DNA from 2 places in the Neobacillus sp. NPDC093182 genome. Region 2 is predicted to be linked to the other one. Evidence: riboswitches for the same ligand, from Rfam matches in the RefSeq annotation. Region 2 holds a riboswitch; the other holds the start of a gene.
The links. Region 2 has a riboswitch for FMN ahead of ribE (riboflavin synthase). Riboswitches for the same ligand answer to the same signal wherever they lie in the genome.
Positions count from the first base shown of each region.

Region 1: it holds a riboswitch for FMN, as region 2 does, so the genes downstream of both, ACIQAA_RS01610 (ECF transporter S component) here and ribE (riboflavin synthase) in region 2, are expected to answer to the same signal.

Region 1 covers NZ_JBIVOI010000001.1:298,576-311,260, forward strand. Annotated here, with positions in the region: gene ACIQAA_RS01575 (manganese catalase family protein) at 1-530, shown strand, start outside; gene ACIQAA_RS01580 (DUF2663 family protein) at 563-1,018, opposite strand; gene ACIQAA_RS01585 (LysM peptidoglycan-binding domain-containing protein) at 1,107-1,754, opposite strand; gene ACIQAA_RS01590 (CPBP family intramembrane glutamic endopeptidase) at 1,747-2,355, opposite strand; gene ACIQAA_RS01595 (RecQ family ATP-dependent DNA helicase) at 2,352-3,860, opposite strand; gene ACIQAA_RS01600 (YpbB family protein) at 3,851-4,897, opposite strand; gene ACIQAA_RS01605 (ferredoxin) at 5,133-5,381, shown strand; gene ACIQAA_RS01610 (ECF transporter S component) at 5,501-6,070, opposite strand; FMN riboswitch at 6,236-6,367, opposite strand; gene ACIQAA_RS01615 (peptidoglycan DD-metalloendopeptidase family protein) at 6,459-7,181, opposite strand; gene ACIQAA_RS01620 (hypothetical protein) at 7,362-8,531, opposite strand; gene sigX (RNA polymerase sigma factor SigX) at 8,506-9,057, opposite strand; gene ACIQAA_RS01630 (ATP-binding protein) at 9,254-11,035, opposite strand; gene ACIQAA_RS01635 (response regulator transcription factor) at 11,032-11,748, opposite strand; gene ccsB (c-type cytochrome biogenesis protein CcsB) at 11,924-12,685, opposite strand, start outside.
Region 2 covers NZ_JBIVOI010000011.1:62,018-74,702, reverse strand. Annotated here, with positions in the region: gene qoxB (cytochrome aa3 quinol oxidase subunit I) at 1-1,384, opposite strand, end outside; gene qoxA (cytochrome aa3 quinol oxidase subunit II) at 1,423-2,331, opposite strand; gene ACIQAA_RS19805 (iron-sulfur cluster assembly accessory protein) at 2,642-2,947, shown strand; gene ACIQAA_RS19800 (ABC transporter ATP-binding protein) at 3,061-4,776, shown strand; gene ACIQAA_RS19795 (Cof-type HAD-IIB family hydrolase) at 4,893-5,642, shown strand; gene ACIQAA_RS19790 (cold-shock protein) at 5,834-6,034, shown strand; gene ACIQAA_RS19785 (YwbE family protein) at 6,213-6,419, opposite strand; gene ACIQAA_RS19780 (hypothetical protein) at 6,419-6,622, opposite strand; gene katA (catalase KatA) at 6,857-8,317, shown strand; gene ACIQAA_RS19770 (oxidoreductase) at 8,463-9,311, shown strand; gene ACIQAA_RS19765 (GyrI-like domain-containing protein) at 9,428-9,898, shown strand; FMN riboswitch at 9,992-10,137, shown strand; gene ribE (riboflavin synthase) at 10,314-10,973, shown strand; gene ribB (3,4-dihydroxy-2-butanone-4-phosphate synthase) at 10,998-12,113, shown strand; gene ribH (6,7-dimethyl-8-ribityllumazine synthase) at 12,143-12,613, shown strand.

The DNA.
Region 1 (12,685 bases), on a different contig from region 2:
TTAGTACTTGCAATCCAACTTTAGCCAAATATCTAATTGAACAATATGGTGGGGCAGATGGTGAGCTTTCAGCAGCTTTACGTTATCTAAATCAAAGATATTCTATACCTGATAAAGTCATTGGGTTATTAACTGATATTGGCACTGAGGAGTTCGCACATCTAGAAATGATAGCCACCATGATTTATAAACTAACGAAGGATGCCACCCCAGAAATGATGAAAGCAGCGGGTCTTGGAGACCATTATTCCAACCATGATAATGCATTATTTTACCATAATGCTGCAGGAGTACCTTGGACAGCTTCCTATATACAAGCCAAAGGTGATCCGATTGCTGATCTTTACGAAGATATTGCAGCAGAAGAAAAGGCGAGGGCCACGTACCAATGGATTATTAATCTAAGTGATGACCCTGATTTAAATGATGGTCTTAGATTCCTGCGCGAACGTGAAATTGTTCATTCGCAGCGCTTCCGTGAAGCAGTAGAAATATTAAAAGACGAACAAGGTAAAAAGAAGTTTTTTTAAAAATGCCAGAAGAAGCAGTTTATCGCTGCTTCTTATTTTTTTTCGTGATAAAGATTAATGTCATAGATTTTTTTCATTACCTCAAAATCAAGATGGCGATTTTTCCAATGCTCTTCTTTCTTCCAAAGATCCTTGCTGCGATTTACGATTTCGCACCTTAATTCCTGGTATTCTTTTTCTTTTTTATCTTTTTGCTGCCTTAAGACATTCATCGCCCCATACAGGATTGCTGTAATGGCAAATAAACCGATATTTACGGCGTCACTAACAGAGGCTGAAAACATTGCAAAGAAAGAATAAGAGTATTGTTTAGCAATCATAAAATAGAAATAACTAAAAAATAGGAATGCAAAAAGGAGCATAGAATAGATGGTTAAATAATGCCATCTTTTGGCTGTATCAAATTTAATTTTCCTTTTGCGTACGTTTTCCAGCATTTGTTTCGTTGCCTCATCAGTATACTCCAGTGAACGTATTGGTTTATCCATACTATCAACCACCTCAGTAACATAAATATGAACTTGTCCGATAAAATATGAAAAATTACATAAAAAAAACCGACCAAAAAATGATCGGCTACTTATTTAATGGAATTTTTAAAACTTGACCTAAATAAATTTCATTACCTTTCATGTTATTGGCTTTCCGGATAATATCCTCTCCAGCTTTTGAATGGTAATATTTCAAAGAAATTCGATAAAGATTTTCTCCCGATTTAACTGTATGATAAATGACTGAAGGCGCAGGTTCAACATTTTTATCGGTGCCTTGCCCGCTAATAGGAGTCGGTTCAGAAGCTGGACTCTCAATTGGAGCATCCTGGCTGATAGACTTTTGAACTTCGATAGCCTCTTGGTCATCCTCCACAGGGGCGTTTTCTTTTTCCTCTACTTCGGTTTCAATCGTACTTTCCGTTTCAGGTTTTTCAAAGTTAATGACTTCATATCCAGAAGAGTCACCGGTGACTTTCTCAGTTTTACCGCCTTTTCCCTCCTCAAGATACGAGTAAGCACTAAAAATAACGATAGGAAGAAGAATAAAAAATAATACCAGGATACGAATAATTGGATACTTTATTTTCCATTTTGTTTTCTTTCTTTTTTCCCTATGAATTTGTTCCCTCGGAGGTAATTGGTCACGAACCTCAGTTGTTTCTTCATTAATTTTTTCAATTCGCCGTTTTAGCCGTTCCGCCTGGCTTCTAAAAGGTTCTTCTTTATTCATGAAGCAGTCCCTCCTGTTCATCGACATCTATGGTGAGTTTATATTTAATATAAAGCCCTAATAAAAAATCAATTGTAAAATGCATGATCATCGTAAGAGCTAAATTGTTACTCCATTCATAAACGGAGCCAATAAAAAAACTAAGAATGACAATATTAGAAAATAAAAACCAATTAAAAAGGTATCGATAATGTATAATGGCAAAAATAAGACTTGCAAGAATTAATCCAACCTTCGTTTGGATGACACCACGAAAAAGCAGCTCTTCACTGAATGCAACAAATGCTGCAATCAAAGCTATGTGAAAAACACTTCTATTCTTAAAAATTCTTTCGTTCAAACCTCCATCGTCGTAAAAAGACTTTGGTAGTAATTTGATTAATATAATATCTACAATGACTACAGTTGCACCTGCTGGAACGCCAATTAACAAAATTCTCACATCAGAAAAGTCAATGGTTTGCAAATATGAAAAATGATCAAATAATAGAATGCCTAAAATAAATGTAATGCCAAGCAGTAAGATTTGGGTCATATATAGATGAGAGAGCAGTTCTCTATCGGTTAATCCTTTAATTAGTTCATTATATTTATTTTTCATATACTCAACTCACGATTTAGTAGAATATTGGCTAAATAATCCTTCCACATTTCTTCGTTAACAGTGTTGTTGTGGACATTATCCGCTGCTTCGTATTCTTGTAACTGAATTCCACAAACGTCGCAGCAATTCTGTTTATTTCCCTCAACAGGCTCTTCTTCAAAATAATCTAGAATTAATTCTCTTCTACACGATTTGGATTTAATCCACTTTTTTAAATAATGAATACTGTCCTTCTTAACCTTTAATCTATCATTAACAAAATCCTTCAAGCTCTGTCTTGCTTGTTCTAAGTTTGAAAAAGCTACAGGCTTTTTGATAAAGTCTTGAATAATCCGCCACTGAACCTCCGAGAACCCCCCATCTTCTCGTAAATGCTGATTCATTTTAAGAAAATGGTCATTCAGATTTTCTTCCTTTGGAAAATATGAAAATAGCCAGTCAATTTGCAGCTCAGACGGTAATTCGCTTTCTGCCAGCTGTACTGGAAGCTGTTCATCTCCTGGAGAATATAGTAAAATCGCAATACTATCCTCACCATCGCGTCCTGCCCGCCCAATTTCCTGCAGGTAAGATTCGACTTGCATTGGCATATGGTAATGAATAATAAATCTTATATTTTCCTTATTAACTCCCATTCCAAAAGCACTTGTTGCACAAATTACATCGAGTTGTCCATGAATAAATTGTTGTTGTATTAAGATTCTTTGTTCCTGGTCTAAGCCTCCATGGTAAGCCATGGCTTTAGTAATACCCTTTTCCGCTAATAGAGAAGCCATTTGTTCAGCCATTTTCTTACTTGAAAAATAAATGATTCCCGGTTTTTGAAGCTGTCGAACTAATTCTATCAAACGAGATTGTTTATCATAATAGTTAGGTACTTCTTCAATATAAAAAGCGATATTAGGCCGGTCTATCGTTGATTCAATCTTAGTAAAACTCTGTAAGTCGAGAGATTGAATAATATCCTCTCTTACTTTTTTGGTTGCTGTTGCTGTTAAAGCGAGGGTTAGGGGATTCCCTAATTGTTTCCGGTATTCTCCTAACTTCGAATATTCCGGGCGAAAGTCGTAGCCCCACTGTGAAATACAATGTGCCTCATCTACTACAAATAATGAAACAGTAAGAGCCTGCAGCCTGTTCATAATAATAGGCAAGCTTAACATCTCTGGCGAAACGAAAATATATTTATATTTTGTTAAATTCCGTAATACGTATCCTCTCTTCTCCGAATCAAGAAAAGAATTCAATGCAATGACCCGTTTCTCGCCAAACTTCATTAATTGTTCCACCTGGTCCTGCATTAAAGATAACAGAGGAGAAATGATTAAGATTTGACCTTCTAGACAATACCCTGGCAGTTGGTAGCATAAGGATTTTCCAGTGCCTGTTGGAAGCATTGCAATCGTGTGGTTCCCTCCAAGCAGAGAAGAAATCACTTCCTTTTGCCCGGTTTTAAAGGTTTGATACCCAAAATACTTATTAAGAAGATTTTCTAATTCCATTGTCTATCACCATACTTTGCAAGAACGAGTCTGATTTGAAAGTAGGAAGCTGTTTTTAAAGTGTTCCTAATTACCTTAAGCTCCCTAGTAGATTCTCGCCTTGAAATTTCTAAAATCTTAAGCTGAATTTCTTCATCTACATATGAGTTAATAGAAAAATCTTTAACATTCAAAGCAAACTCTACAAGATGGTCTTCAATCGTACTTATTTTTAGATTCCGAATGCTTGAGATCTCCTCAGCGGTAAAGCCTTGATTTAAAAGCACCAGGGTTTTACGAGCCGAAAGTGTTAAGGAATCCTTTTGGTCTAAATTAGCAAGCAGCGATGATAACACTTTAAAGCGAAAAGGATCAGTTTCAACAAAATGAAGTAAACAATGAATTGAATTAATAAATTCGAGATGATAGTGTGTTGAATCTATATTTAACTTTTTCGCAATTTGGGACGAGGTCAACCCAATTTGCTTGTATCCCGTTAATCGAAAGATTAAGACGTCTGGATTGACATCCCTTGCCTGTTCAAAAATATTAACTAATTCCGAAAAAAGGGATTTTCCCAGCTCTCGCTTGGGTATAGAGGCAGACTTTAGAAAACCCTTTAACCAGTTATGAACGTCCACATTTTTTTGGATTGGGATATATTTCGTTTCTTGGAATGTAAAATTTGAAGTTACTTGTACTAATAACGAGAGTCTTTCCCAAACTAATAAAGTAAAGGGTTGATACCGCCAGCCATTTACATAATAGGGCTGTGAATGATTTATTAAGTAATCTTCGCCAGCTGAGGTAAGTAGAAATCTTTGTTCCCCACATGGTTCAACCAGTTTTTTTTCAATTAAGTGATTAAAAATCTCTTCAAAAGATTCTCGAGTTAATGGTTCAAGTATCCGAAAGTATCTTTTAAGTGAAAATAAATGTGCATCCTGAAGTGTTTGTGATGATTTTTTTCCATTTAAAAGATGATAGATGGAATAAATTGTTCGTTCACCATTTAATTGTTTTAAACAATATAACAAAATGTTTTCAATTTTACACATTTCATTCCACCACTTTTTGCTTATAATCGACAAAATCACCTATTTTTCTATCCCTTATTCTATCATGAAACAGACGGTCGTGCTGCTAAAAATTGTGGAGGATTAGCGGAATCCAAATCCTATAGAGCATTTTTCTATTGAAAAGTTACTCTTAGAGTTTTACAATAGGAGTGAGTAATGCGTTTCCATAATATATGGAATGTAGTAAGTTATTTTATTGGGAGGTTTTTTTTTCATGGCAAAGTATACGATTGTTGACAAAGAAACTTGCATTGCATGCGGAGCATGCGGCGCAGCAGCACCAGACATTTATGATTATGATGATGAGGGTATTGCATTTGTAACTCTTGATGATAATGAGGGTATTGTTGAAATCCCTGATGTATTAATTGATGACATGATGGATGCTTTCGAAGGCTGTCCTACAGATTCAATTAAAGTTGCTGATGAACCGTTTGAAGGCAACGCAACTAAATTCGAATAATATTTTGTCATTAAAATATTGTTAAGCTGCTGCCCCCGCCGACTTAGGCGGGGGTTATTTATTCATATAAAATAAAAATAAGAAACCGGGATCGCGCCTGGTTTCTTACTTTTAGTATATTAAGCACTTTTTACAATGGTTAATTTATTGATCCATGACTGCATTCTAATGAATAGCAGCATAAATATTGAAGACATCATTATGCCTTTAATGATATTGAAAGGTAAGATTGCAGGTACTACTAAATTACGCATGTCAGGGAACTGCAGCAGCGAAGTATAAGCCGGTAAAATAAACAAGTAATTTAAAACGCTCATCATTACCGCCATAATAAGGGTTCCGACAATCAGTGCAAGTGTCATTCCTTTTCTGGTTTTCATTTTGTTGTAAACATAGTAAGTAGGCAGCACAAACAATATACCAGCTAGAAAATTGGCAATATGCCCAACCGGAATTCCTGTTGCACTTCCAGTAGCTACATAATTAAGGGCATTTTTGAAAAACTCGACTAATATTCCTGCAGCAGGTCCAAAAATTAAAGCTGCGATTAATGCTGGGATATCGCTAAAATCAATGAACAAGAAATTTGGGAATGGCGGGAGCGGGAAATTTATCAGCATTAAAAGATATGCGATACTGCTCAGCATTCCAATTGATACAATTGCTTTGACACTCATGTTTTTCTTCATTTTTTCCTCTCTCCTCTTTGATCCATCAAGTTAGGAAGAGAGGTTCAGCAGCTTTTAAGGTGTCCCAGTAAAATAAAAAACCTCAAGAAATATATCTTGAGGGAGTTTACAAAGGCACTCTTAATAAACGTTCAAAATACCAGCATTTTTTGAACGTCGCAGAACCTCCATCTTCTCCCATCCAGACTATACTGTCGGCTTTGGAATCACACCAAATCCTGCCATAACGGCTCGCGGGCTCAAGAGTTTTACTCTAATACCGCCGATCGGGAATTTCACCCTGCCCCGAAGATAGATCGATATTTAATTTCTTTTTAATTATACTAATAATAATTAGTTATGAAAAGAAAAAAGCGCTAACACATATTTGATGGTTAGCGCGGGTGAGTTATTTATAGATAACTAAAATTTGTTCAGGCATGATAAGATCTGATTTTAATTGATTAACTTCCTTTAGCTTTTCAACTGTAAGATTACTTTTCTTTGCTATAGAAGTCAGTGTGTCTCCTGCTTGTACAATATAATGGGCCTTATCACTATTTACATTCGTACTAGCAACTAGGCTTTCTATGTTACTAGCCATGCCGCCTTTTACTGCCACACCAACCTCAGCATTGCCAAGAAGCCTTTCGGGATCGATAGCATTTTTCTTATCATAGGTCCATTCGATTTGATGACTCTCAAAATGGAGATGAACGCCTGTAGATTCACCCGTTCTCCCCATGGTTCCAATTCTATCACCCTGTTTAATCGCTTGCCCCTCATTAACAAGTCGATTATTTAAGTGAGCATAAACAGTAACAAAATTATTTGGGTGCTTAATAAAGACAACATTCCCATACGTTTTCGAATAATAGGATTTACCAACTACGCCATCCTCTACAGCAACTATAGGTGAATTAAGACTCCCAGCAATATCTATTCCTTTATGTGTTCCATGCCTTGTCCCATATGTATCAGATACGACACCATCCGTGGGCCATATCCATCCAGCTTTTATTTCTTGTGAATCCCGCATACTCGCTTCCGTCTGTTTACCTCCTAAAAATAATAAACTGACACAAAGCGCCATAATTGCGGCGATTAAAAGCCGCCTTATGTAGTCTCGCATTTAATTTTTTTCCTCCTTAATCTTGTCCTCTCCTCCACAAACCATATGTTAACTTAATTAAGTTTAGAACTTATAGTTTGATGAGAGCGGTTGAACATACTTGTTATAATTTGGAGACAAATGGATTTTTATACACAAAAAAAGATTAACCTTGTTATGGTCAATCTTTTTAACACATTTTTATTGGATTTGACGAAGATTCGGCGCTAGTGGAACTTTCATTTCTTTCGTTAAATCAAATGGTCCTAAAAGCTGAATAGGGGCATTCAAAACCGTTATCGTATCAATCCCAAAATCCTTAGCAGTTAATAAAATAGCTTCATAGGAGTACACGGTTTCCAAGTTATTCTCCATTGCTGCGTTTTCATCCAGGGTGATGATTAAATTATTTTCTTTGGTTGTAACCTCCTTAATAGGGAAGGAAGGCACTAAAGAGGCTGCTAGACCTAGCTCTTGATGATCTGTCTTCATTGCTTCGAAAGCAGCGTTAATATCTTGATACGTATCAGCCGAAGGGACGAGGTAGGTGGTTTCCATCCCATCAGGTGTATAAAAGAAATAAGCGTGTTTTCCTTCTGGTTTTACTTCTAATTCTTGCAGTACGCCATAATTACCAAGTTCTATACCGGGCTGACCATCTGTTTTTAGCATAATTTTATTTACATTGCTGTTCGAAGCTATATTTTTCTTAAGCGTGGTTATAAAATTCAATTCAGCAGTAGAACCTTGCCCATATGGATGATTTTTAGGTACGTCAACAATGACCGTATTCTTAGTATCATCCAATTCGAACTTGGCATTTACAGGATAATAATCAGATAATCCCCATTCCTCTTCATTTAATAATTCCATTGATTCTGTAAAAATAGTTAACCAATTCTTATTATTATCCGGAGTAACAACAATGGATATAGGTACTACATTTTGTGCCTGCGAATCAGGAATCCAATAGGTGATTACAGTTCCATCATCCACTTCATCATCATATAAAGCATTTTTATTGATTTCGGTTATCCCCATTTCAGGTTCAGAACCTGATATACGATCTTCTTTTTTCATCAAAAGCGATGAGTGATCATCAGACTGGCTTATCTTTGCTTCACTTGAAGATTCTTCCTGTTTTGCACTATCAAAAGAATTTTGTGTTCCATTCAACATTTTAGGAACTAATAAGAAGAATAGGAGTAAGGCCGCTGCAGCTGCAAAACCTGGAATTAGCCACGCCGGTCTTTTTCTCTTTTTTATAGAAAGATTTTGGTATATGTCACGAGGATTGCGATGGTCTTGTATTTTGGGCATTTGCCTTAGTAATTCTTCGAGCTGCTTATCGCTCCACTCTGACTTTTTCACTTTCTAATCCCTCCTTTTCATTAAACATTTCCATATACTTCTTTAAAACCTTTAATGCGCGGTGCTGTGTTGTTTTCACTTTACTCTCTGTCCACCCCAATGTTTCGGCAGTTTCGGTAATAGATAAATCATTTAAGAAACGCAATATCACTACAGAACGTTGATCCACTGTACAATGCTCTAAACACTGATAAATCCATTTGACTTCTTCTTTATGAACCATAATTTCTTCTGGAATTGGGTATTCATCTTTTACTTGGCTTGAAGACCAATCAAACTTTTCAAGCAGTCTGCCCTTCCATCCCTTTTGCTTTCGAAATGAATCAATTGCGACATTCCGTGCGATAGAAAAAAGCCACGTTTTTTCGCTGCTCTTTCCTTCAAAACGATGATAGGATTTAAACACCCTGATATATACTTCTTGTACTAAATCCTCTGCCTGTTCCTTGTTTCTTACCATATAAAATAAAAATTGAAAAACGTCATGATGATATTTTTGATATAGTTCATCGAAAACGGAGTCCATCCATTCCCCTCCCCGTTCATAGAATTAGTCGATACTTATGTACAAAAAGTTTCACATTTTAAATATAGACTTTTTATGCCAAAAAGTGAAGGCTACATTAAGAACTGTAAAAAACAAAAAAACTCACCAGTAAATAGATGAGTTTTGCGTTTTTCAAAATGTTCCCCGTGAATCAAGAGAAATCGCCATTTTTTTCTTATTTTCGTGGAAGTAAGAAGGTAAATGTCGTTCCTTGTCCAATTTTACTTTGTACCGAAATATGCCCTCGGTGTGCATCAATAATATTTTTCGCAATAGCTAGTCCCAGCCCAGTACCAGCTCTTCCTCTAGTACGTGCTTTGTCCGCTTTATAAAAACGTTCAAAAACGAATGGTAAATCTTCTTCCGGTATACCTGAACCTGAATCTGACACTTCCACTCTTATGCCAAAATCATCCTTTTTTACAAGTAATCTAACTGATCCACCCTGTGGAGTATGTCTGATAGCATTATCAATTAAATTGGTCAGAACTTGTTCAATCCGATCGGGGTCAAATAATATATTGGGTATATTATTTTCTAGGTCAGCACTTAGGTGAATTTCATTGTCTCTAGCCAGCCCTTGAAATTTATGGACGATTCTATTCATAAAGGAGTGGAGGTTTACCTCATCAAGTGTTAACTGAATATGTCCTGCTTCCATTCTAGCAAGGTCAAGCAGCTCATTAACAAGTCTGCCCATCCTTAATGATTCATCATAGATGACCTTAGCCATCTCTTTTTTCTCTTCCTGTGATTCAGCAATGTCATCTACAATCGCTTCACTATAGCCCTGTAACATGGAAATAGGTGTCCGAAGCTCGTGAGAAACATTTGCAATAAAGTCTTTTCTCATCTTTTCTAATACCCGTTCCTCTGTCATATCTCTAAGTACAGCTACCGCTCCACGAATAAATCGGTTACTATAAAGCGGGCTGACCAGAATGACCCAATGGCGGCCTTGAAGAGAAATTTCCCCTACTTGCTCTTTCTCCGTATCAACAGCTCGTTGAAAAAGTTCCATTGCTTCTGTTGGTATTTCTTCAGAAGTGGAACCAGGTCCACCTTTTTCATAATACCAATATTGCAAAAAGCGGTCTGCTGGAGGATTGGTTATCAAGATCGTTCCATCACGATTAAAGGTTATTACACCATCAGCCATACTACTTAAAATGCTCGCAAGCTGCTCTTTTTCCTGGCTAAGGGCATTCATATTGAACTTTAATTGACGCCCCATTTGGTTAAAGGCTGTGGCAAGTTCCCCAATTTCGTCATGCGTTAAAATCGGTACTTTTGTATCAAATTTCCCTCTTGCTACTTCAAAAGCTGCTTCTCTCATTTTCCTTAATGGTGCTGTAATCCTAGTAGACAAAAAGAAAGCAAAAATAGTTGTTAGGATAATTGCGACACCCGCAACAAGTAATATAAAATTAGTTGTTGAATGCGTAGTTTCTTCAACTACCTCCAAGGATTGATAGATAAACACAGCACCATTTTGTCTATCATCCATGTGCAGCGGAACACCGATGATTGAATATTTTGCACTGTCTTTTTCTGATTCATTAGAAGAAAGCTTTGAGACTTTTTCTACTGTTCTGTTTTCCTCAAAAACTTTGGACAATTCAACATCATTTCGGATGTCTGGTGCCGATAATTTCACTGATTTTTCCGAGTTGGGAGAGAAATAGACTTCCTGGTCATTTTTAATGATGACCACATTTGTAACCTCATCAATAATTTCCCAAAAGATTTCTAATCCTAAAGGAAATTGCTCATCTGGATGATTTTCCAATACTTTAGCTATTTTCTCAGCCTGATGAGTTAAATCATTTTTGGTTTCCATAATGGTGTTATTCTCGAAAAACTCAAGAAGCATAACCGTTAAGATGAAAAGGATAAAGGCAACCAAAAATATTATGGTAAACCAGAGTTTACCAACAACACTTCGTAAAAAGGTCATTCATTAACTACCTCAAATTTATAACCAACTCCCCAAACTGTTACAATCATTCTTGCTGCCTGCTCAGAGACTTTATTTAACTTTTCACGAAGACGCTTTACGTGTGTGTCAACTGTACGTAAATCTCCAAAAAATTCATAATGCCATACTTCTTTCAGTAATTGCTCCCGGTCAAATACTTTATCAGGTGCTTTAGCAAGGAAATATAATAATTCATATTCTTTTGGAGTTAAACTTACTTCCTTACCGTCCGCCAGAACTCTATGTGCGTCATTATCAATTGTTAAATGCGGGAACACTATAACATCCTTCGTTGTTGTATCTGTTTGCAGATAACTAGTTTGAGAAGACCTTCTTAACAGAGCCTTTACCCGCAGCACTACTTCTCTAGGGCTGAATGGTTTAACAATATAATCGTCTGTACCCACTTCGAACCCTTGTACACGGTTTACCTCTTCACCTTTTGCTGTTAACATAATAACAGGTGTAGCCTTTTTTTCCCTTAATTCACGGCATACCTCTATACCATCTTTACCAGGCATCATTAAGTCTAAAAGGATTACATCATAATCATTTGCAATCGCTTTCGTTAAGGCTTCATTCCCATCTTCTGCTTCATCAATCGAGTATTCCTCACGCTCTAAATACATTTTTAATAATCGACGAATTCTTTCCTCGTCATCTACTACTAAAATTTTTACGTCTTTATCCATTAATAATCCCCCCCATGCTGTTATTTTACAAAATGTGACTATTTTAATCTATAACTAAACGTAATTGTCCTTGCAAATAGTGTCGAAATTTTGACAAATCAACTAATTTTTAACTTATTATTTGAAAAATAACCTTTACTTGGAAAAAGTAAAGGTTATAAAATTAAAATCTTGATTATCCAGCATAAGAATGGAGTCCTGCGATAACTAGGTTTACAGCCACTAAGTTAAACATGATAATGACAAAACCAATGACCGCAAGCCATGCTGATTTTTCCCCATGCCATCCTTTTGAAAGACGGAGGTGTAAAAAGGCTGCGTAGAATAACCACGTAATTAATGCCCATACCTCTTTTGGATCCCAGCCCCAAAATCTTGTCCAGGCAATTTGTGCCCATATCATCGCAAAAATCAATGCCCCTAAGGTAAATACAGGGAAACCTATTAGTACTGACCGATAGCTAATTTCATCCACAAAATCCAGATTAATGTTTTTAACTAAAGGCTGAAGTGCAGCAGAAATTCGTTTTCTTAGTATTAATCTTAATAACCCATAAAGAATAAAACCACCAATAAATGACCAAATAACAGAATTCATTTTCTTTGCATTTATGATTGCAGGCATTTCAATGAGCGGTTCAAATTTCCCTTTTGTTAAAAGTTCCCCTTCATGAGGACCAGTAAGAGCTGGCATTGTATATTCAATTGTCGCCGCTTGGTCATTCTTATCAATCCAATTAAATTCTGCTTTGTACTCCATAGCGGAGAACAAAGTAGATACAAGAACAAATCCAAGTGTAGTTACTAACCCAAACATCACTGTTTCAAGCCAAAAAGTTCGCTTACTTGCTTTAGATTGGTCAATTACCTTTACTAGATAGATCAATCCGGCAGCAAAGCTTATTGCTAAAATCGCTTCACCTAAAGCTGCCGTTGT
Region 2 (12,685 bases):
AGATGAAGCCGATTGAAAGCAGCCATGCTGTCCATTTACCAATTTTCTCATTTAACATGAAACCAAACATTTTTGGCCAATAATAGTGCAGCCCTGCCAGCATTGCATAAACAACACCAGGAATAATAACGTTGTGGAAGTGAGCAACTAAGAACATTGTATTATGATATTGATAGTCTGCAGCAGACATCGCTAGCATAACCCCGGTAACTCCGCCGAGTGTAAATAACGGAATGAAGAGTATGCTATAAAGCATTGGTGTAGTAAAAACAATTTTTCCTTTTCTAAGCGTGAAGAGCCAGTTAAAGATCTTTACACCAGTAGGAACAGCAATTGCCATGGTTGTAATCGAGAAAATACTATTTGTTAATGCACCTTGCCCCATGGTAAAGAAATGGTGCGCCCAAACTAAGAATGATAGTAACGAGATAATAACCATTGAGCCGACCATAGATTTATAACCATATAGGTTACGACGTGCAAAGGTTGAGATAACTTCACTATAAATACCGAAAGCCGGCAGGATTAAGATATATACTTCAGGGTGTCCCCAAACCCAGAAAATGTTCGCCCAAAGCATATCCATACCGCCATTATCCATAGTAAAGAAATGTGTTCCAAATTGACGATCCAGCGTTCCCATTGCAAGTAAAACGGCTAAAACTGGAAATGCGAATACGATGATGACGTTGGCAATTAAAGCAGACCAAGTAAACATTGGCATTTTCATTAATGTCATACCAGGTGCTCTCATTTTGAGAATGGTAGTAATAAAGTTAATACCGGTCATTAATGTACCAATACCAGCAATCTGAATCGCAATCATATAATAATTGGTACCGACAGATGTACTGAATTCGTTACCTGCAAGCGGGAAGTAAGAGGTCCAGCCTGCGTCAGGTGAGCCGCCGACAACGAATGAAATGTTGAATAACATCGCACCCATAAAGAATAACCAAAAGCTTAATGCGTTCAAACGTGGGAAGGCCACATCGCGTGCTCCAATTTGTAGTGGAACAACAAAGTTCATAAAGAACATGATGAATGGCATTGCCATAAAGAGAATCATTACGATCCCGTGTGTAGTGAAAATTTCATTGTAGTGCTGAGCGTCGAGCAGTGTATTTTCAGGTACTGCCAGCTGAGCACGCATCATGATGGCGTCAACTCCGCCTCGGAATAGCATAAGGAGGGCAGAGAGCAGATACATAATACCAATTCGTTTGTGGTCAACAGTTGTCAGCCACTCACGCCATAGGTAGCCCCATTTTTTAAAATAAGTTAATCCGGCAATAACGGCGATTATTGTAAGTCCGATGGCAGCCATCGAAGCATAAATCGCAAGACTTGGATGTGGAACGGCAAATCGATCAAAGAAATCCATTTATTATATCTCCTTTCAAGGGAAGATTACTTTTAATATTAATGACTCATACCTTCATGTCCGGTATGGGATTCTGTGTGAGTTTCTGTTTCAGGTGTTTCTTCGCTATGATCATGGCCAGCTGGCGGCGGTGAAAACTCTAGGTGAGTCCCAGTGTATGTTTGCTGCCCTAGATGACCTGGTTCTAATAATTCTTCGAATTTTTCCTCTGTAATCGGTTTTGCAGTTTCTTTTACTTCTTTTACCCAGTCATCAAAATCCTCTTGAGACATGGCTGTTACATTGAAGGTATTTTCAGCAAATCCTTTACCCGAGAAGTTTGCATTTCGCCCCATGAATTCACCAGGGACATCTGCGGCTAAATGTAAAGTTGTTACATGGTCACCCATTGCATATTTTTGTCCCCCAAGTTGTGGAATCCAAAAACTAGTAATGGGTCCATATGAATATAGTTTAAATTCCAGTGGTCGGTCTGTTGGGATATATAAGTAATTTACTGTTTCAATGCCTTCTTCTGGGTAACTAAAGTGCCACTTCCAGTTCGAGGATGAAGCATAAACGACCAATGGTTCCTTATCTTCGTATCCTTTTGGTTTTGCCTCAACAATATAGTTACTTTGAACGGATACATAAGATAGGAAAGCAACGATTAATACTGGAATACCTACCATAATGACCTCAACCCAAAGGTTTCCTTCAATATGAGGTGGTTCATAATCTGCTTTTTGTTTAGAAGCACGATATTTCACTAACATATAGACTAACAATGCAAAAACAACAATGACAATAAAAGCCATAACCCCTATCGATAATAGGATGTCGCTTGCCTGTCTTTCTGCTTGAGGTCCTTTAGGATCCAAGACAAGTAATGGCTCACAACCAGATAATATCGTGATGATTGTAAAGAACACTGTAAAGAAAGCCATTTTAATACCCTTTTTGTGCATTTTTTATAACTCCTCTCATTAATAATCACTGTGGTTATTCGTGAATTCATTCACAAACTTGTTTTCGGATTTATCAAAAATTATTACTACCTAATAATAACTATATAATTAGTGTTATTATCCCGTACCACAATATTAACAACAAAGGTGTGATGTTTATATACGTTTTTTGAAGAATTTGTGACAAATTTGTTAAGGTTTTAAATTCCAATATAAAATGGCCTGGAAGTTGCAATAATAAAATAATTGTCTATTTTTGCAAATTAATGGGATAATGAATATGTATACCAATGGAATAGGAGAGACAAACATGAAAGTCAAAATTAATCGCCATGCAGCGAAAGCTTTGAAAAAAATGCTAGAAGGTCCAGAAGCAGAAGGGAAATTGTTCCGTGTGTATGTAACCAATATGCATGGCGACCATGCCCATTATGATTTAATGCTGGATACTCCAACAGAGCATGATGAAGTGGTAAAAACAGATAAGGACATAGATATCATTCTAGATACTCGTGAGGAATATCTTGATGGTGTATGGATTCAACTGTTTCATGTTCCAAAGGAAGAATGGCTGATTACCAACCCATCAAAGGGCGGCCATCACCACCATCATTAATAAAATATAGAATAAAATGAATTCCACCTGAAGTTATTCTAGGTGGTTTTTTGATTGTAATTTTCTAAATATTTTCATATAATCCAAGTACTTACATAAAAAGGAGATCTGCGATGATTCGACGTTTCTTTTCCTATTACAAACCGCATAAAAAGCTTTTTATTCTAGATTTTAGCAGTGCAGTCGTTGTAGCGGTTTTAGAGTTAGCCTTTCCACTTGCAGTATCATGGTTTATTGATGAACTGCTACCCGGAGGAGAGTGGCAAACCATTGTAACTGTCAGTATAGCGCTGCTAACGGTTTATATCCTTAGTACCTTCTTGCAGTTTGTTGTGAACTACTGGGGTCACAAGCTTGGTATTAATATTGAAACAGATATGAGACAAGAACTTTTTGAGCATGTACAAAAACAGTCGTTCCGCTTTTTCGATAATACCAAGACCGGGCATATTATGAGCAGGATTACCAATGACCTTTTTGACCTGGGTGAACTTGCACACCATGGACCTGAGGATGTTTTCATTGCGGTAATGACGTTTATCGGTGCATTCTGGATTATGCTGACGATCAATGTGCAACTAGCACTTGTTGCTGTTTTGATTTTACCGTTATTGGCATTATTAGTTGTAGTCTGTAATCTAAAGATGAATAAAGCCTGGAGTCATATGTACACAAGCATTGCAGATGTAAATGCTAGAGTGGAAGATAGTGTTTCAGGAAGCCGTGTGGTTCAATCATTTACAAATGAAGATTTTGAGATTGCAAGATTTCGAAAAAATAATCATAAATATCGAAATGCAAAACTAGTTGGATATCGCGTGATGTCTTTCAGTCTATCGGGTATTTATATGATGACAAGACTTATTACGATAATTGTACTTGTTTATGGTGCTTGGCTTAGCTTCACAGGTCAGCTTACTTACGGGGAACTTGTCGGATTTGTTCTTTATGTAAATGTTCTATTTAAACCTATCGATAAAATTAGCGCTATCATGGAATTGTATCCAAAAGGCATGGCAGGATTTAAACGTTTTACGGAGATTATTGATTCTGAGCCAGAAGTTAAAGATACGGAAGATGCGATTGAAGTAGCTGCACTTAGCGGGGATATAGCCTTTAAAGATGTTACTTTCAGCTATGATAAGCAAAAATCAGTGCTTGAAAATATAAACTTGGACATTCGTGCAGGCGAAACGATTGCGTTTGTCGGACCATCAGGGGCAGGTAAAACCACCATTTGTTCATTAATTCCGAGGTTTTATGATGTCAGCAAGGGCAGCATTATGATTGATGGATTCGATATTCGTAACATCACAAAAAAATCACTGCGCTCTCAAATCGGTATTGTTCAACAAGATGTCTTTCTTTTTACAGGGACCATCAGAGAAAATATTGCATACGGAAAGAGAAATGCTACAGATGATGAAATAATTGATGCTGCAAAACGTGCTCATCTTGAAAAATTTATTCAATCACTGCCTGATGGATATGATACAGAAATCGGAGAACGCGGATTAAAGCTATCCGGCGGTCAAAAACAAAGACTTGCCATTGCAAGGATGTTTTTGAAGAATCCTCCTATTTTAATCCTCGATGAAGCAACTTCAGCACTAGATACTGAAACAGAAATGGTAATTCAAGAAGCATTGAATGAACTTGCTAAAAATAGAACAACCTTGATTATTGCACATAGACTTGCAACGATTCGGAATGCTGACCGGATCATTGTCGTGACCGAAGATGGTATTGCTGAGGAAGGCGGTCATGACGAGTTAATACAACAAGGCGGTATTTTTGCAAGCCTTCACCGGGTACAATATCAGCAGTAACTGTGAGAAAGCCTTACGATAATTCGTAGGGGTTTTTTGTTAAAAATGAACGATATTTTGAGGATAAATGAATATGGTGTACTCTAATAATATGGTTTTAAAGGAGTTGATTACATATGGAAAATTTCAAAAGTGATAATGGGATAAAATTAATCGCTCTTGATATGGACGGGACTCTGTTGAATGATCAACATGAGATATCAGAAGCAAACCGTCAGGCGATTACGGAAGCTCAGGAAAAAGGAATTTATGTGGTCCTTAGTACTGGACGCTCACTTAGAAAATGTGAAAAGCATGCAGATTCTTTAGCATTATCATCGTATTTGGTGACGGTAAATGGCAGTGAAATTTGGGATGAGAAAAGAGGGCTGGTGGAAAGAAATCTAGTCCAGTCTGAATCCATTCAATGGATGACAGAGCTTACCAAAAAGCATAAGGTCCGTTATTGGGCCATCAGTACGAGTCGAAACTGGTTTGATGAAATGCCAGAGGACATTCATGGAGAGGAATGGCTGAAATTTGGATTTAACATTAAAGATGTCCCTACCAGAGACAAAATTTTAAAAGAGCTGCAGGCCCGTGGGGAGTTTGAATTAAGCAACTCCACTCCAACAAATATAGAAGTAAACCCAGCTGGGATTAATAAAGCGAAAGGACTGAAATTAGTCTGTGAACGTATTGGAATAGATATGAAAAATGTCATGGCTGTAGGCGACAGTCTTAATGATTTGGCAATGATAAAAGAAGCCGGATTAGGCATTGCAATGGGAAATGCTCAGGATACCGTAAAAAAGGCGGCAGCTTGGGTTACATCTTCAAATAATGAAGATGGTGTTGCTATAGCAATTCAGAAATGGGTGCTGTAATAGTATCTTTCACGAACTATTAACATTATTCAGATGGAAATATATTTTTTTTGAAATAAAATTGATTAAAGTGTGAAATACTTTATATACAAGAGGAAATTGTTTAAAAATAATTTCTCTTGGTTATAATAATCGGGCAAGACTATATTGCAATTTCATGTAATTGTTACATGCTAGGAGGAGCTACAAAAATGGAACAAGGTAAAGTAAAATGGTTTAACGGTGAAAAAGGCTTTGGATTTATTGAGCGTGATGGCGGAGACGATGTTTTCGTTCATTTCTCAGCTATTCAAGGTGAAGGTTACAAAACCTTAGATGAAGGTCAAGAAGTGACGTTTGAAATCGAAAATGGACAACGTGGTCCACAAGCGGTTAACGTTCGTAAAGCATAATAAACCTTCTAAATAAAACAGACTCCAATTGTGAGTCTGTTTTTTATTTTATTTTTCTGTAAGAGTTCATAAAAAAAACTCCACAATAAGTGGAGTTCAATATGTGATAAGTAAAATGGTTATTTATAGTATAGGGTTAATTAAGAAAATTCATACCTAGGGCAGTTCATGTTACCCGTTAGGAGGACGTTGAATTTACTATTTCCTGCACTCTGCCAACTTGACCATCCATTAACCTTACCTTTATTCCATGAGGATGAAAGCTTGAGTTTGTTAAAATATCCTTCACTACACCACTTGTAAGTTTTCCAGTTCTTTGATCAGCCTTAAGTACAATTTTAACCTGAGTACCGGCAGTGATGTCTTTTCTATTTTGCCCGTTCATTAAACACCCATTTTCCTGCGGGTATTACTTACTTTTTTCGTCTGCTGGCTTTTCATTTTTTGGCTATTTTGAAGACCGCCCTGGGTGTTATTCGCTGCTGCAGCTTTGTTCTTCTTATTCGCTAACTGCTGCTTCATCGCTTCCTGCAAACTCATTTTCTTTTTTGGTTCTTCATTTTGGTTTGTTTGATTGTTTTCTGACATTAGGAAATCCTCCTGAAAAAATGTACTTTCATACCCTCAGTATAATCTATTTACACTAAAATTAACAATTTCGTCTTTTAATTTTAATACCACCTTTTAAATGTATGGCGGAAAACTAACTTATTTGATTATATTTAATATTATTTTATAATTATTTTAATTTAGTATTGATTTTAATAAAATTTTCATTATAATTTTGTTGAGTAGTAATTAAATAGTTTATGAGGTGATTAAATGAGTAACGAGAAAAAACATATTACAACAAGCTACGGAGCACCAGTAGGAGATAATCAAAATTCGATGACTGCCGGCTCCCGTGGACCAACATTTATCCAGGATGTGCATTTACTAGAGAAATTAGCACACTTCAACCGCGAGCGAGTGCCTGAGAGGGTTGTTCATGCAAAAGGTACTGGGGCACATGGATATTTTGAAGTCACCAATGATATGTCAAAATATACAAAAGCAAAATTATTTAATGGTGTTGGCAAAACCACACCAATGTTTATTCGATTCTCAACTGTAGCAGGTGAGTTAGGCTCAGCTGATACTGTGAGAGATCCACGCGGTTTTGCTGTTAAGTTTTATACAGAAGAAGGAAATTATGATTTAGTAGGAAACAATACTCCTATTTTCTTTATCAGAGACGCGATTAAATTTCCAGACTTTATCCATACACAAAAAAGAGACCCGCGCACTCATTTGAAAAATCCAAATGCGGTTTGGGATTTCTGGTCATTATCACCAGAATCATTACACCAAGTAACATACTTGATGGGTGATCGTGGTATTCCTGCAACACTTCGTCATATGAATGGATATGGAAGCCATACTTTCAAATGGGTAAATGCAGAAGGCGAAGCTGTCTGGGTGAAATATCACTTTAAAACTGAGCAAGGTGTTAAGAATATGACAAATGACGTTGCTGCAAAGCTTGCTGGTGAAAATCCCGATTATCATACAGAAGATTTATTTAATGCGATTGAACAGGGCGACTTCCCTAAATGGACGTTATATGTTCAAATCATGTCTTTAGAAGACGCTGATACTTATCGTTTTGATCCATTTGATGTAACCAAAGTATGGTCACATAAGGATTACCCATTAATGGAAGTGGGACAAATGGTATTAAACCGTAATCCAGAAAATTACTTTGCAGAAGTAGAGCAGGCTGCGTTCTCACCTGGAACGCTGGTGCCTGGTATTGAGCCTTCACCAGATAAAATGCTGCAGGGCCGCTTATTTGCTTATTCCGATGCGCATCGCTATCGTGTAGGAGCCAATCACAACCTGCTTCCTATTAATCGTCCAAATGTTGAAGTAAATAACTATCAGCGTGATGGTCAAATGCGCTTTGACAATAATGGCGGCGGTTCGGTTTACTATGAACCTAACAGCTTTGGAGGTCCAACAGAATCACCGGCTGCGAAAACGACTGCATTCCCAGTTTCTGGTGTTGCGGAAAGTGTTTCATACGACCACAACGATCATTACACACAAGCTGGGGACCTGTATCGCTTAATGTCCAAGGAAGAGCGTGCTCGTCTCATTGAAACGATTGTAGGTGCCATGAAGCCTGTTGAGAGAGATGATATTAAACTTCGTCAAATTCAACACTTCTATAAGGCAGATCCAGAGTATGGTGAAAGAGTAGCAAAGGGTTTAGGCCTGGCGATTCCACAAGAAGTGCAATAAATAGGAAAAACAAAAAAGACTGGTCAAGATGACAGTCTTTTTGTTTTTTTTTTGAATTAATTATGAAAAAATCGTAACTTTCGACAATTTTTGCGAATTTCCCGTATTAAACTAATTCTTGCAGAAGTGAAAGGGAGATAAATGAATGAATAACAAAACAGCGATTATAACCGGTACATCCAGCGGATTTGGATTGAGTACCTCTGTTGAATTAGCACGAAAGGGTTTTACCGTTATTGCTGCTATGAGGAACAGCCGTAAAAGCAGCAGCCTGTTGGAAGAGGCAAGAAAGCATGGAGCAGCATCCCGAATCATTGTTTTTGAATTAGATGTTACGGATGAAAAATCAATCCTAGCATTCCAAACGCGAGTACTCAATGAGGTTGGGAAAATAGATGTTTTGATTAATAATGCTGGTTATGCCGGTGCTGGCTTTGTTGAAGAAATTTCGATGGATGAGTACCGAAAACAATTTGAAACAAATGTCTTTGGGGTTATTGCCGTCACCAAGGCCTTTTTACCTGTGATGAGGAAACAAAAGTATGGATGTATTATTAATGTTAGCAGCATTAGCGGTAAGGTAGCTTTCCCTGGACTTTCACCCTATATTGCCTCAAAGCATGCTATTGAGGGCTGGAGTGAGAGTCTTCGTTTAGAAATGCAGCCATTTGGAGTGAAGGTGGTTTTAATTGAACCTGGTTCCTATAAAACAAATATTTGGTCGAGTGGTAAACAGGTTGCAGTTAAATCATTGCAGACCGATTCACCTTATCAAGATTATATGCAAAGCATAGAAAGATATATTGCAGAAGGCGAAAACAGCTTTGGCGACCCTCTTGATGTTGCAAGAAAAATAACTGAAATTGCCATAATGGAAAACCCTGATATAAGGTATCCCATTGGCCGTGGTGTGAAAACTTCTATACTTTTGAAGAATTTATTACCATGGAGACTGTGGGAAAAAATTATCATAAGTAAACTGTTCCAAAAATAATATGATTAAGTCAGCGTCAAATTTAAAGTATTCACGATGTTGTCGTTTTTAGGAAGGAATTTCAGGGATACAGTGAGAATAATAGATATATGAACAACTTTAGAGGAGGGATATGTTTGGATATCCAAGTGCTTGAAAAAGAAGAAATGAAGGTAGTTGGAATTTCGTGGAGCGGTACCTATTCACAACTGAATACCATTCCCGAATTATTTAATGTGATGAAAGAGCGGATTGATGAGGTACCTAATCAAACGAATACTTCTATCTTCATTGCTCCCTTTCATAGCAGAGAAACGGAATTGACCTATTATGTAACAACACCAGTGGAAAAGCTGGAAAATGTCCCTGAGGGTATGGTAGGGTTCACAATTCCTCGTAAAAATTATGTTTGTACTTCGCATAAAGGGAGTCTAGAAGAAGTAGAAAATACATATAAGCAGACGTTGGTATGGATGCAGGAGTATGGTTATGATTTGGATAACAATGCCCTGAGTTTAGAAGTGTTTAAACAAATAGATCTTGATAACGATGGAAATATTCAATTTGAACTTTATCTGCCTGTAAAAACGTATGGAAGCGATTATTAAATTGGATGTGAAGGAGAAGATTTTGACTTCTGCTTCTTTTCTTTAGCAATTGTCACAACTATTAGGTATACTAGTAGTAATCATATAGTTGAATAATTCCTTCGGGGTCAGGTGAAATTCCTAACCGGCGGTGATGAAGCGCAGCTTCTTAGTCCGTGACCCGTTTAACAAAATGTTAAGCGGTGGATCTGGTGAAACTCCAGAGCCGACAGTTAAAGTCTGGATGGGAGAAGGAAAAAATCCGGTTTAGCCAAGGGAGCAGTCTACCCTTTTTTAAGCCCTATTTTCTCATTGCCTTTTCCAAGGACCCTGAAGTGTTTCATATCTTCAGGGTCCTTTTTTCTTCTTTTATGATCGTAAGCCAGGAAAAAAATTTGCATGAACTTGCAAAAGATAGGGAGGGAGAACAAAAGCTATGTTTACCGGCATTATTGAAGAATTAGGAGTAGTAGCGAATATCAAGCGAAGCGGAGAATCCTTTGTTCTAACAATTGACGCGAAAAAAATTCTCAAGGATGTTCATCTTGGCGACAGTATCTCGGTAAACGGTGTTTGTCTTACCGTCACTAGCTTTACTAGCAGCCAGTTTACGGTAGATGTGATGCCTGAAACCGTGAAAGCATCGAGTTTACAATCTTTGAAACGTGGTGCCAAAGTGAATCTCGAAAGAGCCATGGCAGCAGGGGGTCGATTTGGAGGTCATTTCGTTTCAGGTCATATTGATGGTACTGGGGTAATTAAAAGTAAAAAACAGGTGGAAAATGCTGTTTATTACGAAATTGAGGCCTCACCGGAAATATTAAGGTATGTAATTGAAAGAGGTTCGATTGCTGTCGACGGGACAAGCCTTACAGTATTTGGAGTCACAGACGAAACATTTACTTTATCACTCATTCCCCATACTTTATCTGAAAGTATTATCGGTCTTAAGGAGTCCGGAGATATTGTCAATTTAGAATGCGATATGATTGGTAAGTATGTGGGGCATTTTTTAACGAGAGGACAAAATACGGGTAACAAAAAAAGTTCATCCGGTATTAGTGCCAGCTTTTTAGAAGAGCATGGATTTGCTTAAGTACATAGAAAGGAGAGATTACACGTGTTTGATAAAATTGAAGAAGCCTTGATTGATTTACAAAACGGAAAAGTTATCATTGTTTGTGATGACGAGGACCGAGAAAACGAAGGTGACTTTGTCTCATTAGCTGAAAAAGCAACACCAGAGGTAATTAATTTAATGGCTACTCATGGAAGAGGTTTGATCTGTATTCCAATTGAGGAGGAATTGGCGCAGAAATTAGAACTTTTTCCAATGGTTGCAGTTAATACAGATGAACATGGTACCGCCTTTACAGTCAGTATTGACCATAAATTTACCACCACAGGGATATCAGCGTTTGAACGTTCGGCAACCGTATTAAGTATGCTCGACCCGGAATCAAAACCTTCTGATTTTAAAAGGCCAGGCCATATTTTTCCATTGATCGCAAAAAAAGGCGGGGTCTTGAGAAGAACAGGACACACCGAAGCGGCAGTGGATTTAGCAAGACTATGCGGATCTAAGCCTGCAGGAGTGATTTGTGAAATCATGAATGAGGATGGAACCATGGCACGTGTTCCGGAGTTGCGGAAAATTGCCGATGAACTTGACGTCAAGATGATCACCATTAAAGATTTGATTGAATATCGCAATAAAAAAGACAAGCTGGTCAAACGTGAAGTTGAAATCAATTTGCCTACGGAATTTGGTGAATTTAAGGCTGCAGGATACTCAAACGTCATTGATGGAAAAGAGCATTTAGCGTTAATAAAAGGGGAAATTAATCCTGAGAATCCTATCCTTGTTCGTGTTCATTCCGAGTGTTTAACCGGTGATGTTTTCGGTTCTTACCGCTGCGAATGCAGGTCTCAGCTCCATGCGGCATTAAGTCAAATTGAAAGAGCAGGAAACGGAGTCCTCCTTTATATGCGTCAGAGCAGTGGTTTAGTCAATAAATTGCGGGCACACGAGCAGCTAGAGGATGGTCACAACACTGGTGAAGCTGATTTACGTGAATTTGGTATTGGTGCTCAGATTTTAAAGGATTTAGGGATTAGCAAAATGAAATTGTTAACCAATAACCCGCGAAAAATAAAAGGAATTAAGGGATTTGATCTTGAGGTCGTTGAAACAGTTCCTTTGCAAATGGAGATCAACGAAGAAAAGGTAAAATAAAAACTACACAATAATTTGGAGGTATTAAAATGGGACATATTTATGAAGGTAATTTAGTAGGCTCAGGTTTAAAGATAGGAATTGTTGTAGGACGTTTTAACGAGTTTATAACCAGTAAATTATTAAGCGGTGCACAGGATGCTCTTAAAAGACATGGTGTAAGCGAAGATGATGTTGAAATTGCTTGGGTGCCAGGTGCATTCGAAATTCCTTTAGTGGCTCAAAAGATGGCCATTAGCAAAAAATATGATGCTGTTATTACATTAGGAACCGTGATTCGCGGGTCCACACCACATTTCGACTATGTATGTAATGAAGTAGCAAAGGGCGTTTCAAGAATAAATCTAGATAGCGGCATTCCGGTTATTTTTGGAGTATTAACAACAGAATCGATTGAACAGGCGATTGAGCGTGCAGGAACAAAGGCAGGAAATAAAGGCTGGGATGTTGCAACTGGCGCTATTGAAATGGCAAATTTATTGCGAACTTTCGAAAAGTAAAAAGATTTTTGGCGAAATTTGCTTAAAAATATGGCTTTCGTTTTTATTTACTATATAATAAGTCTATCATAA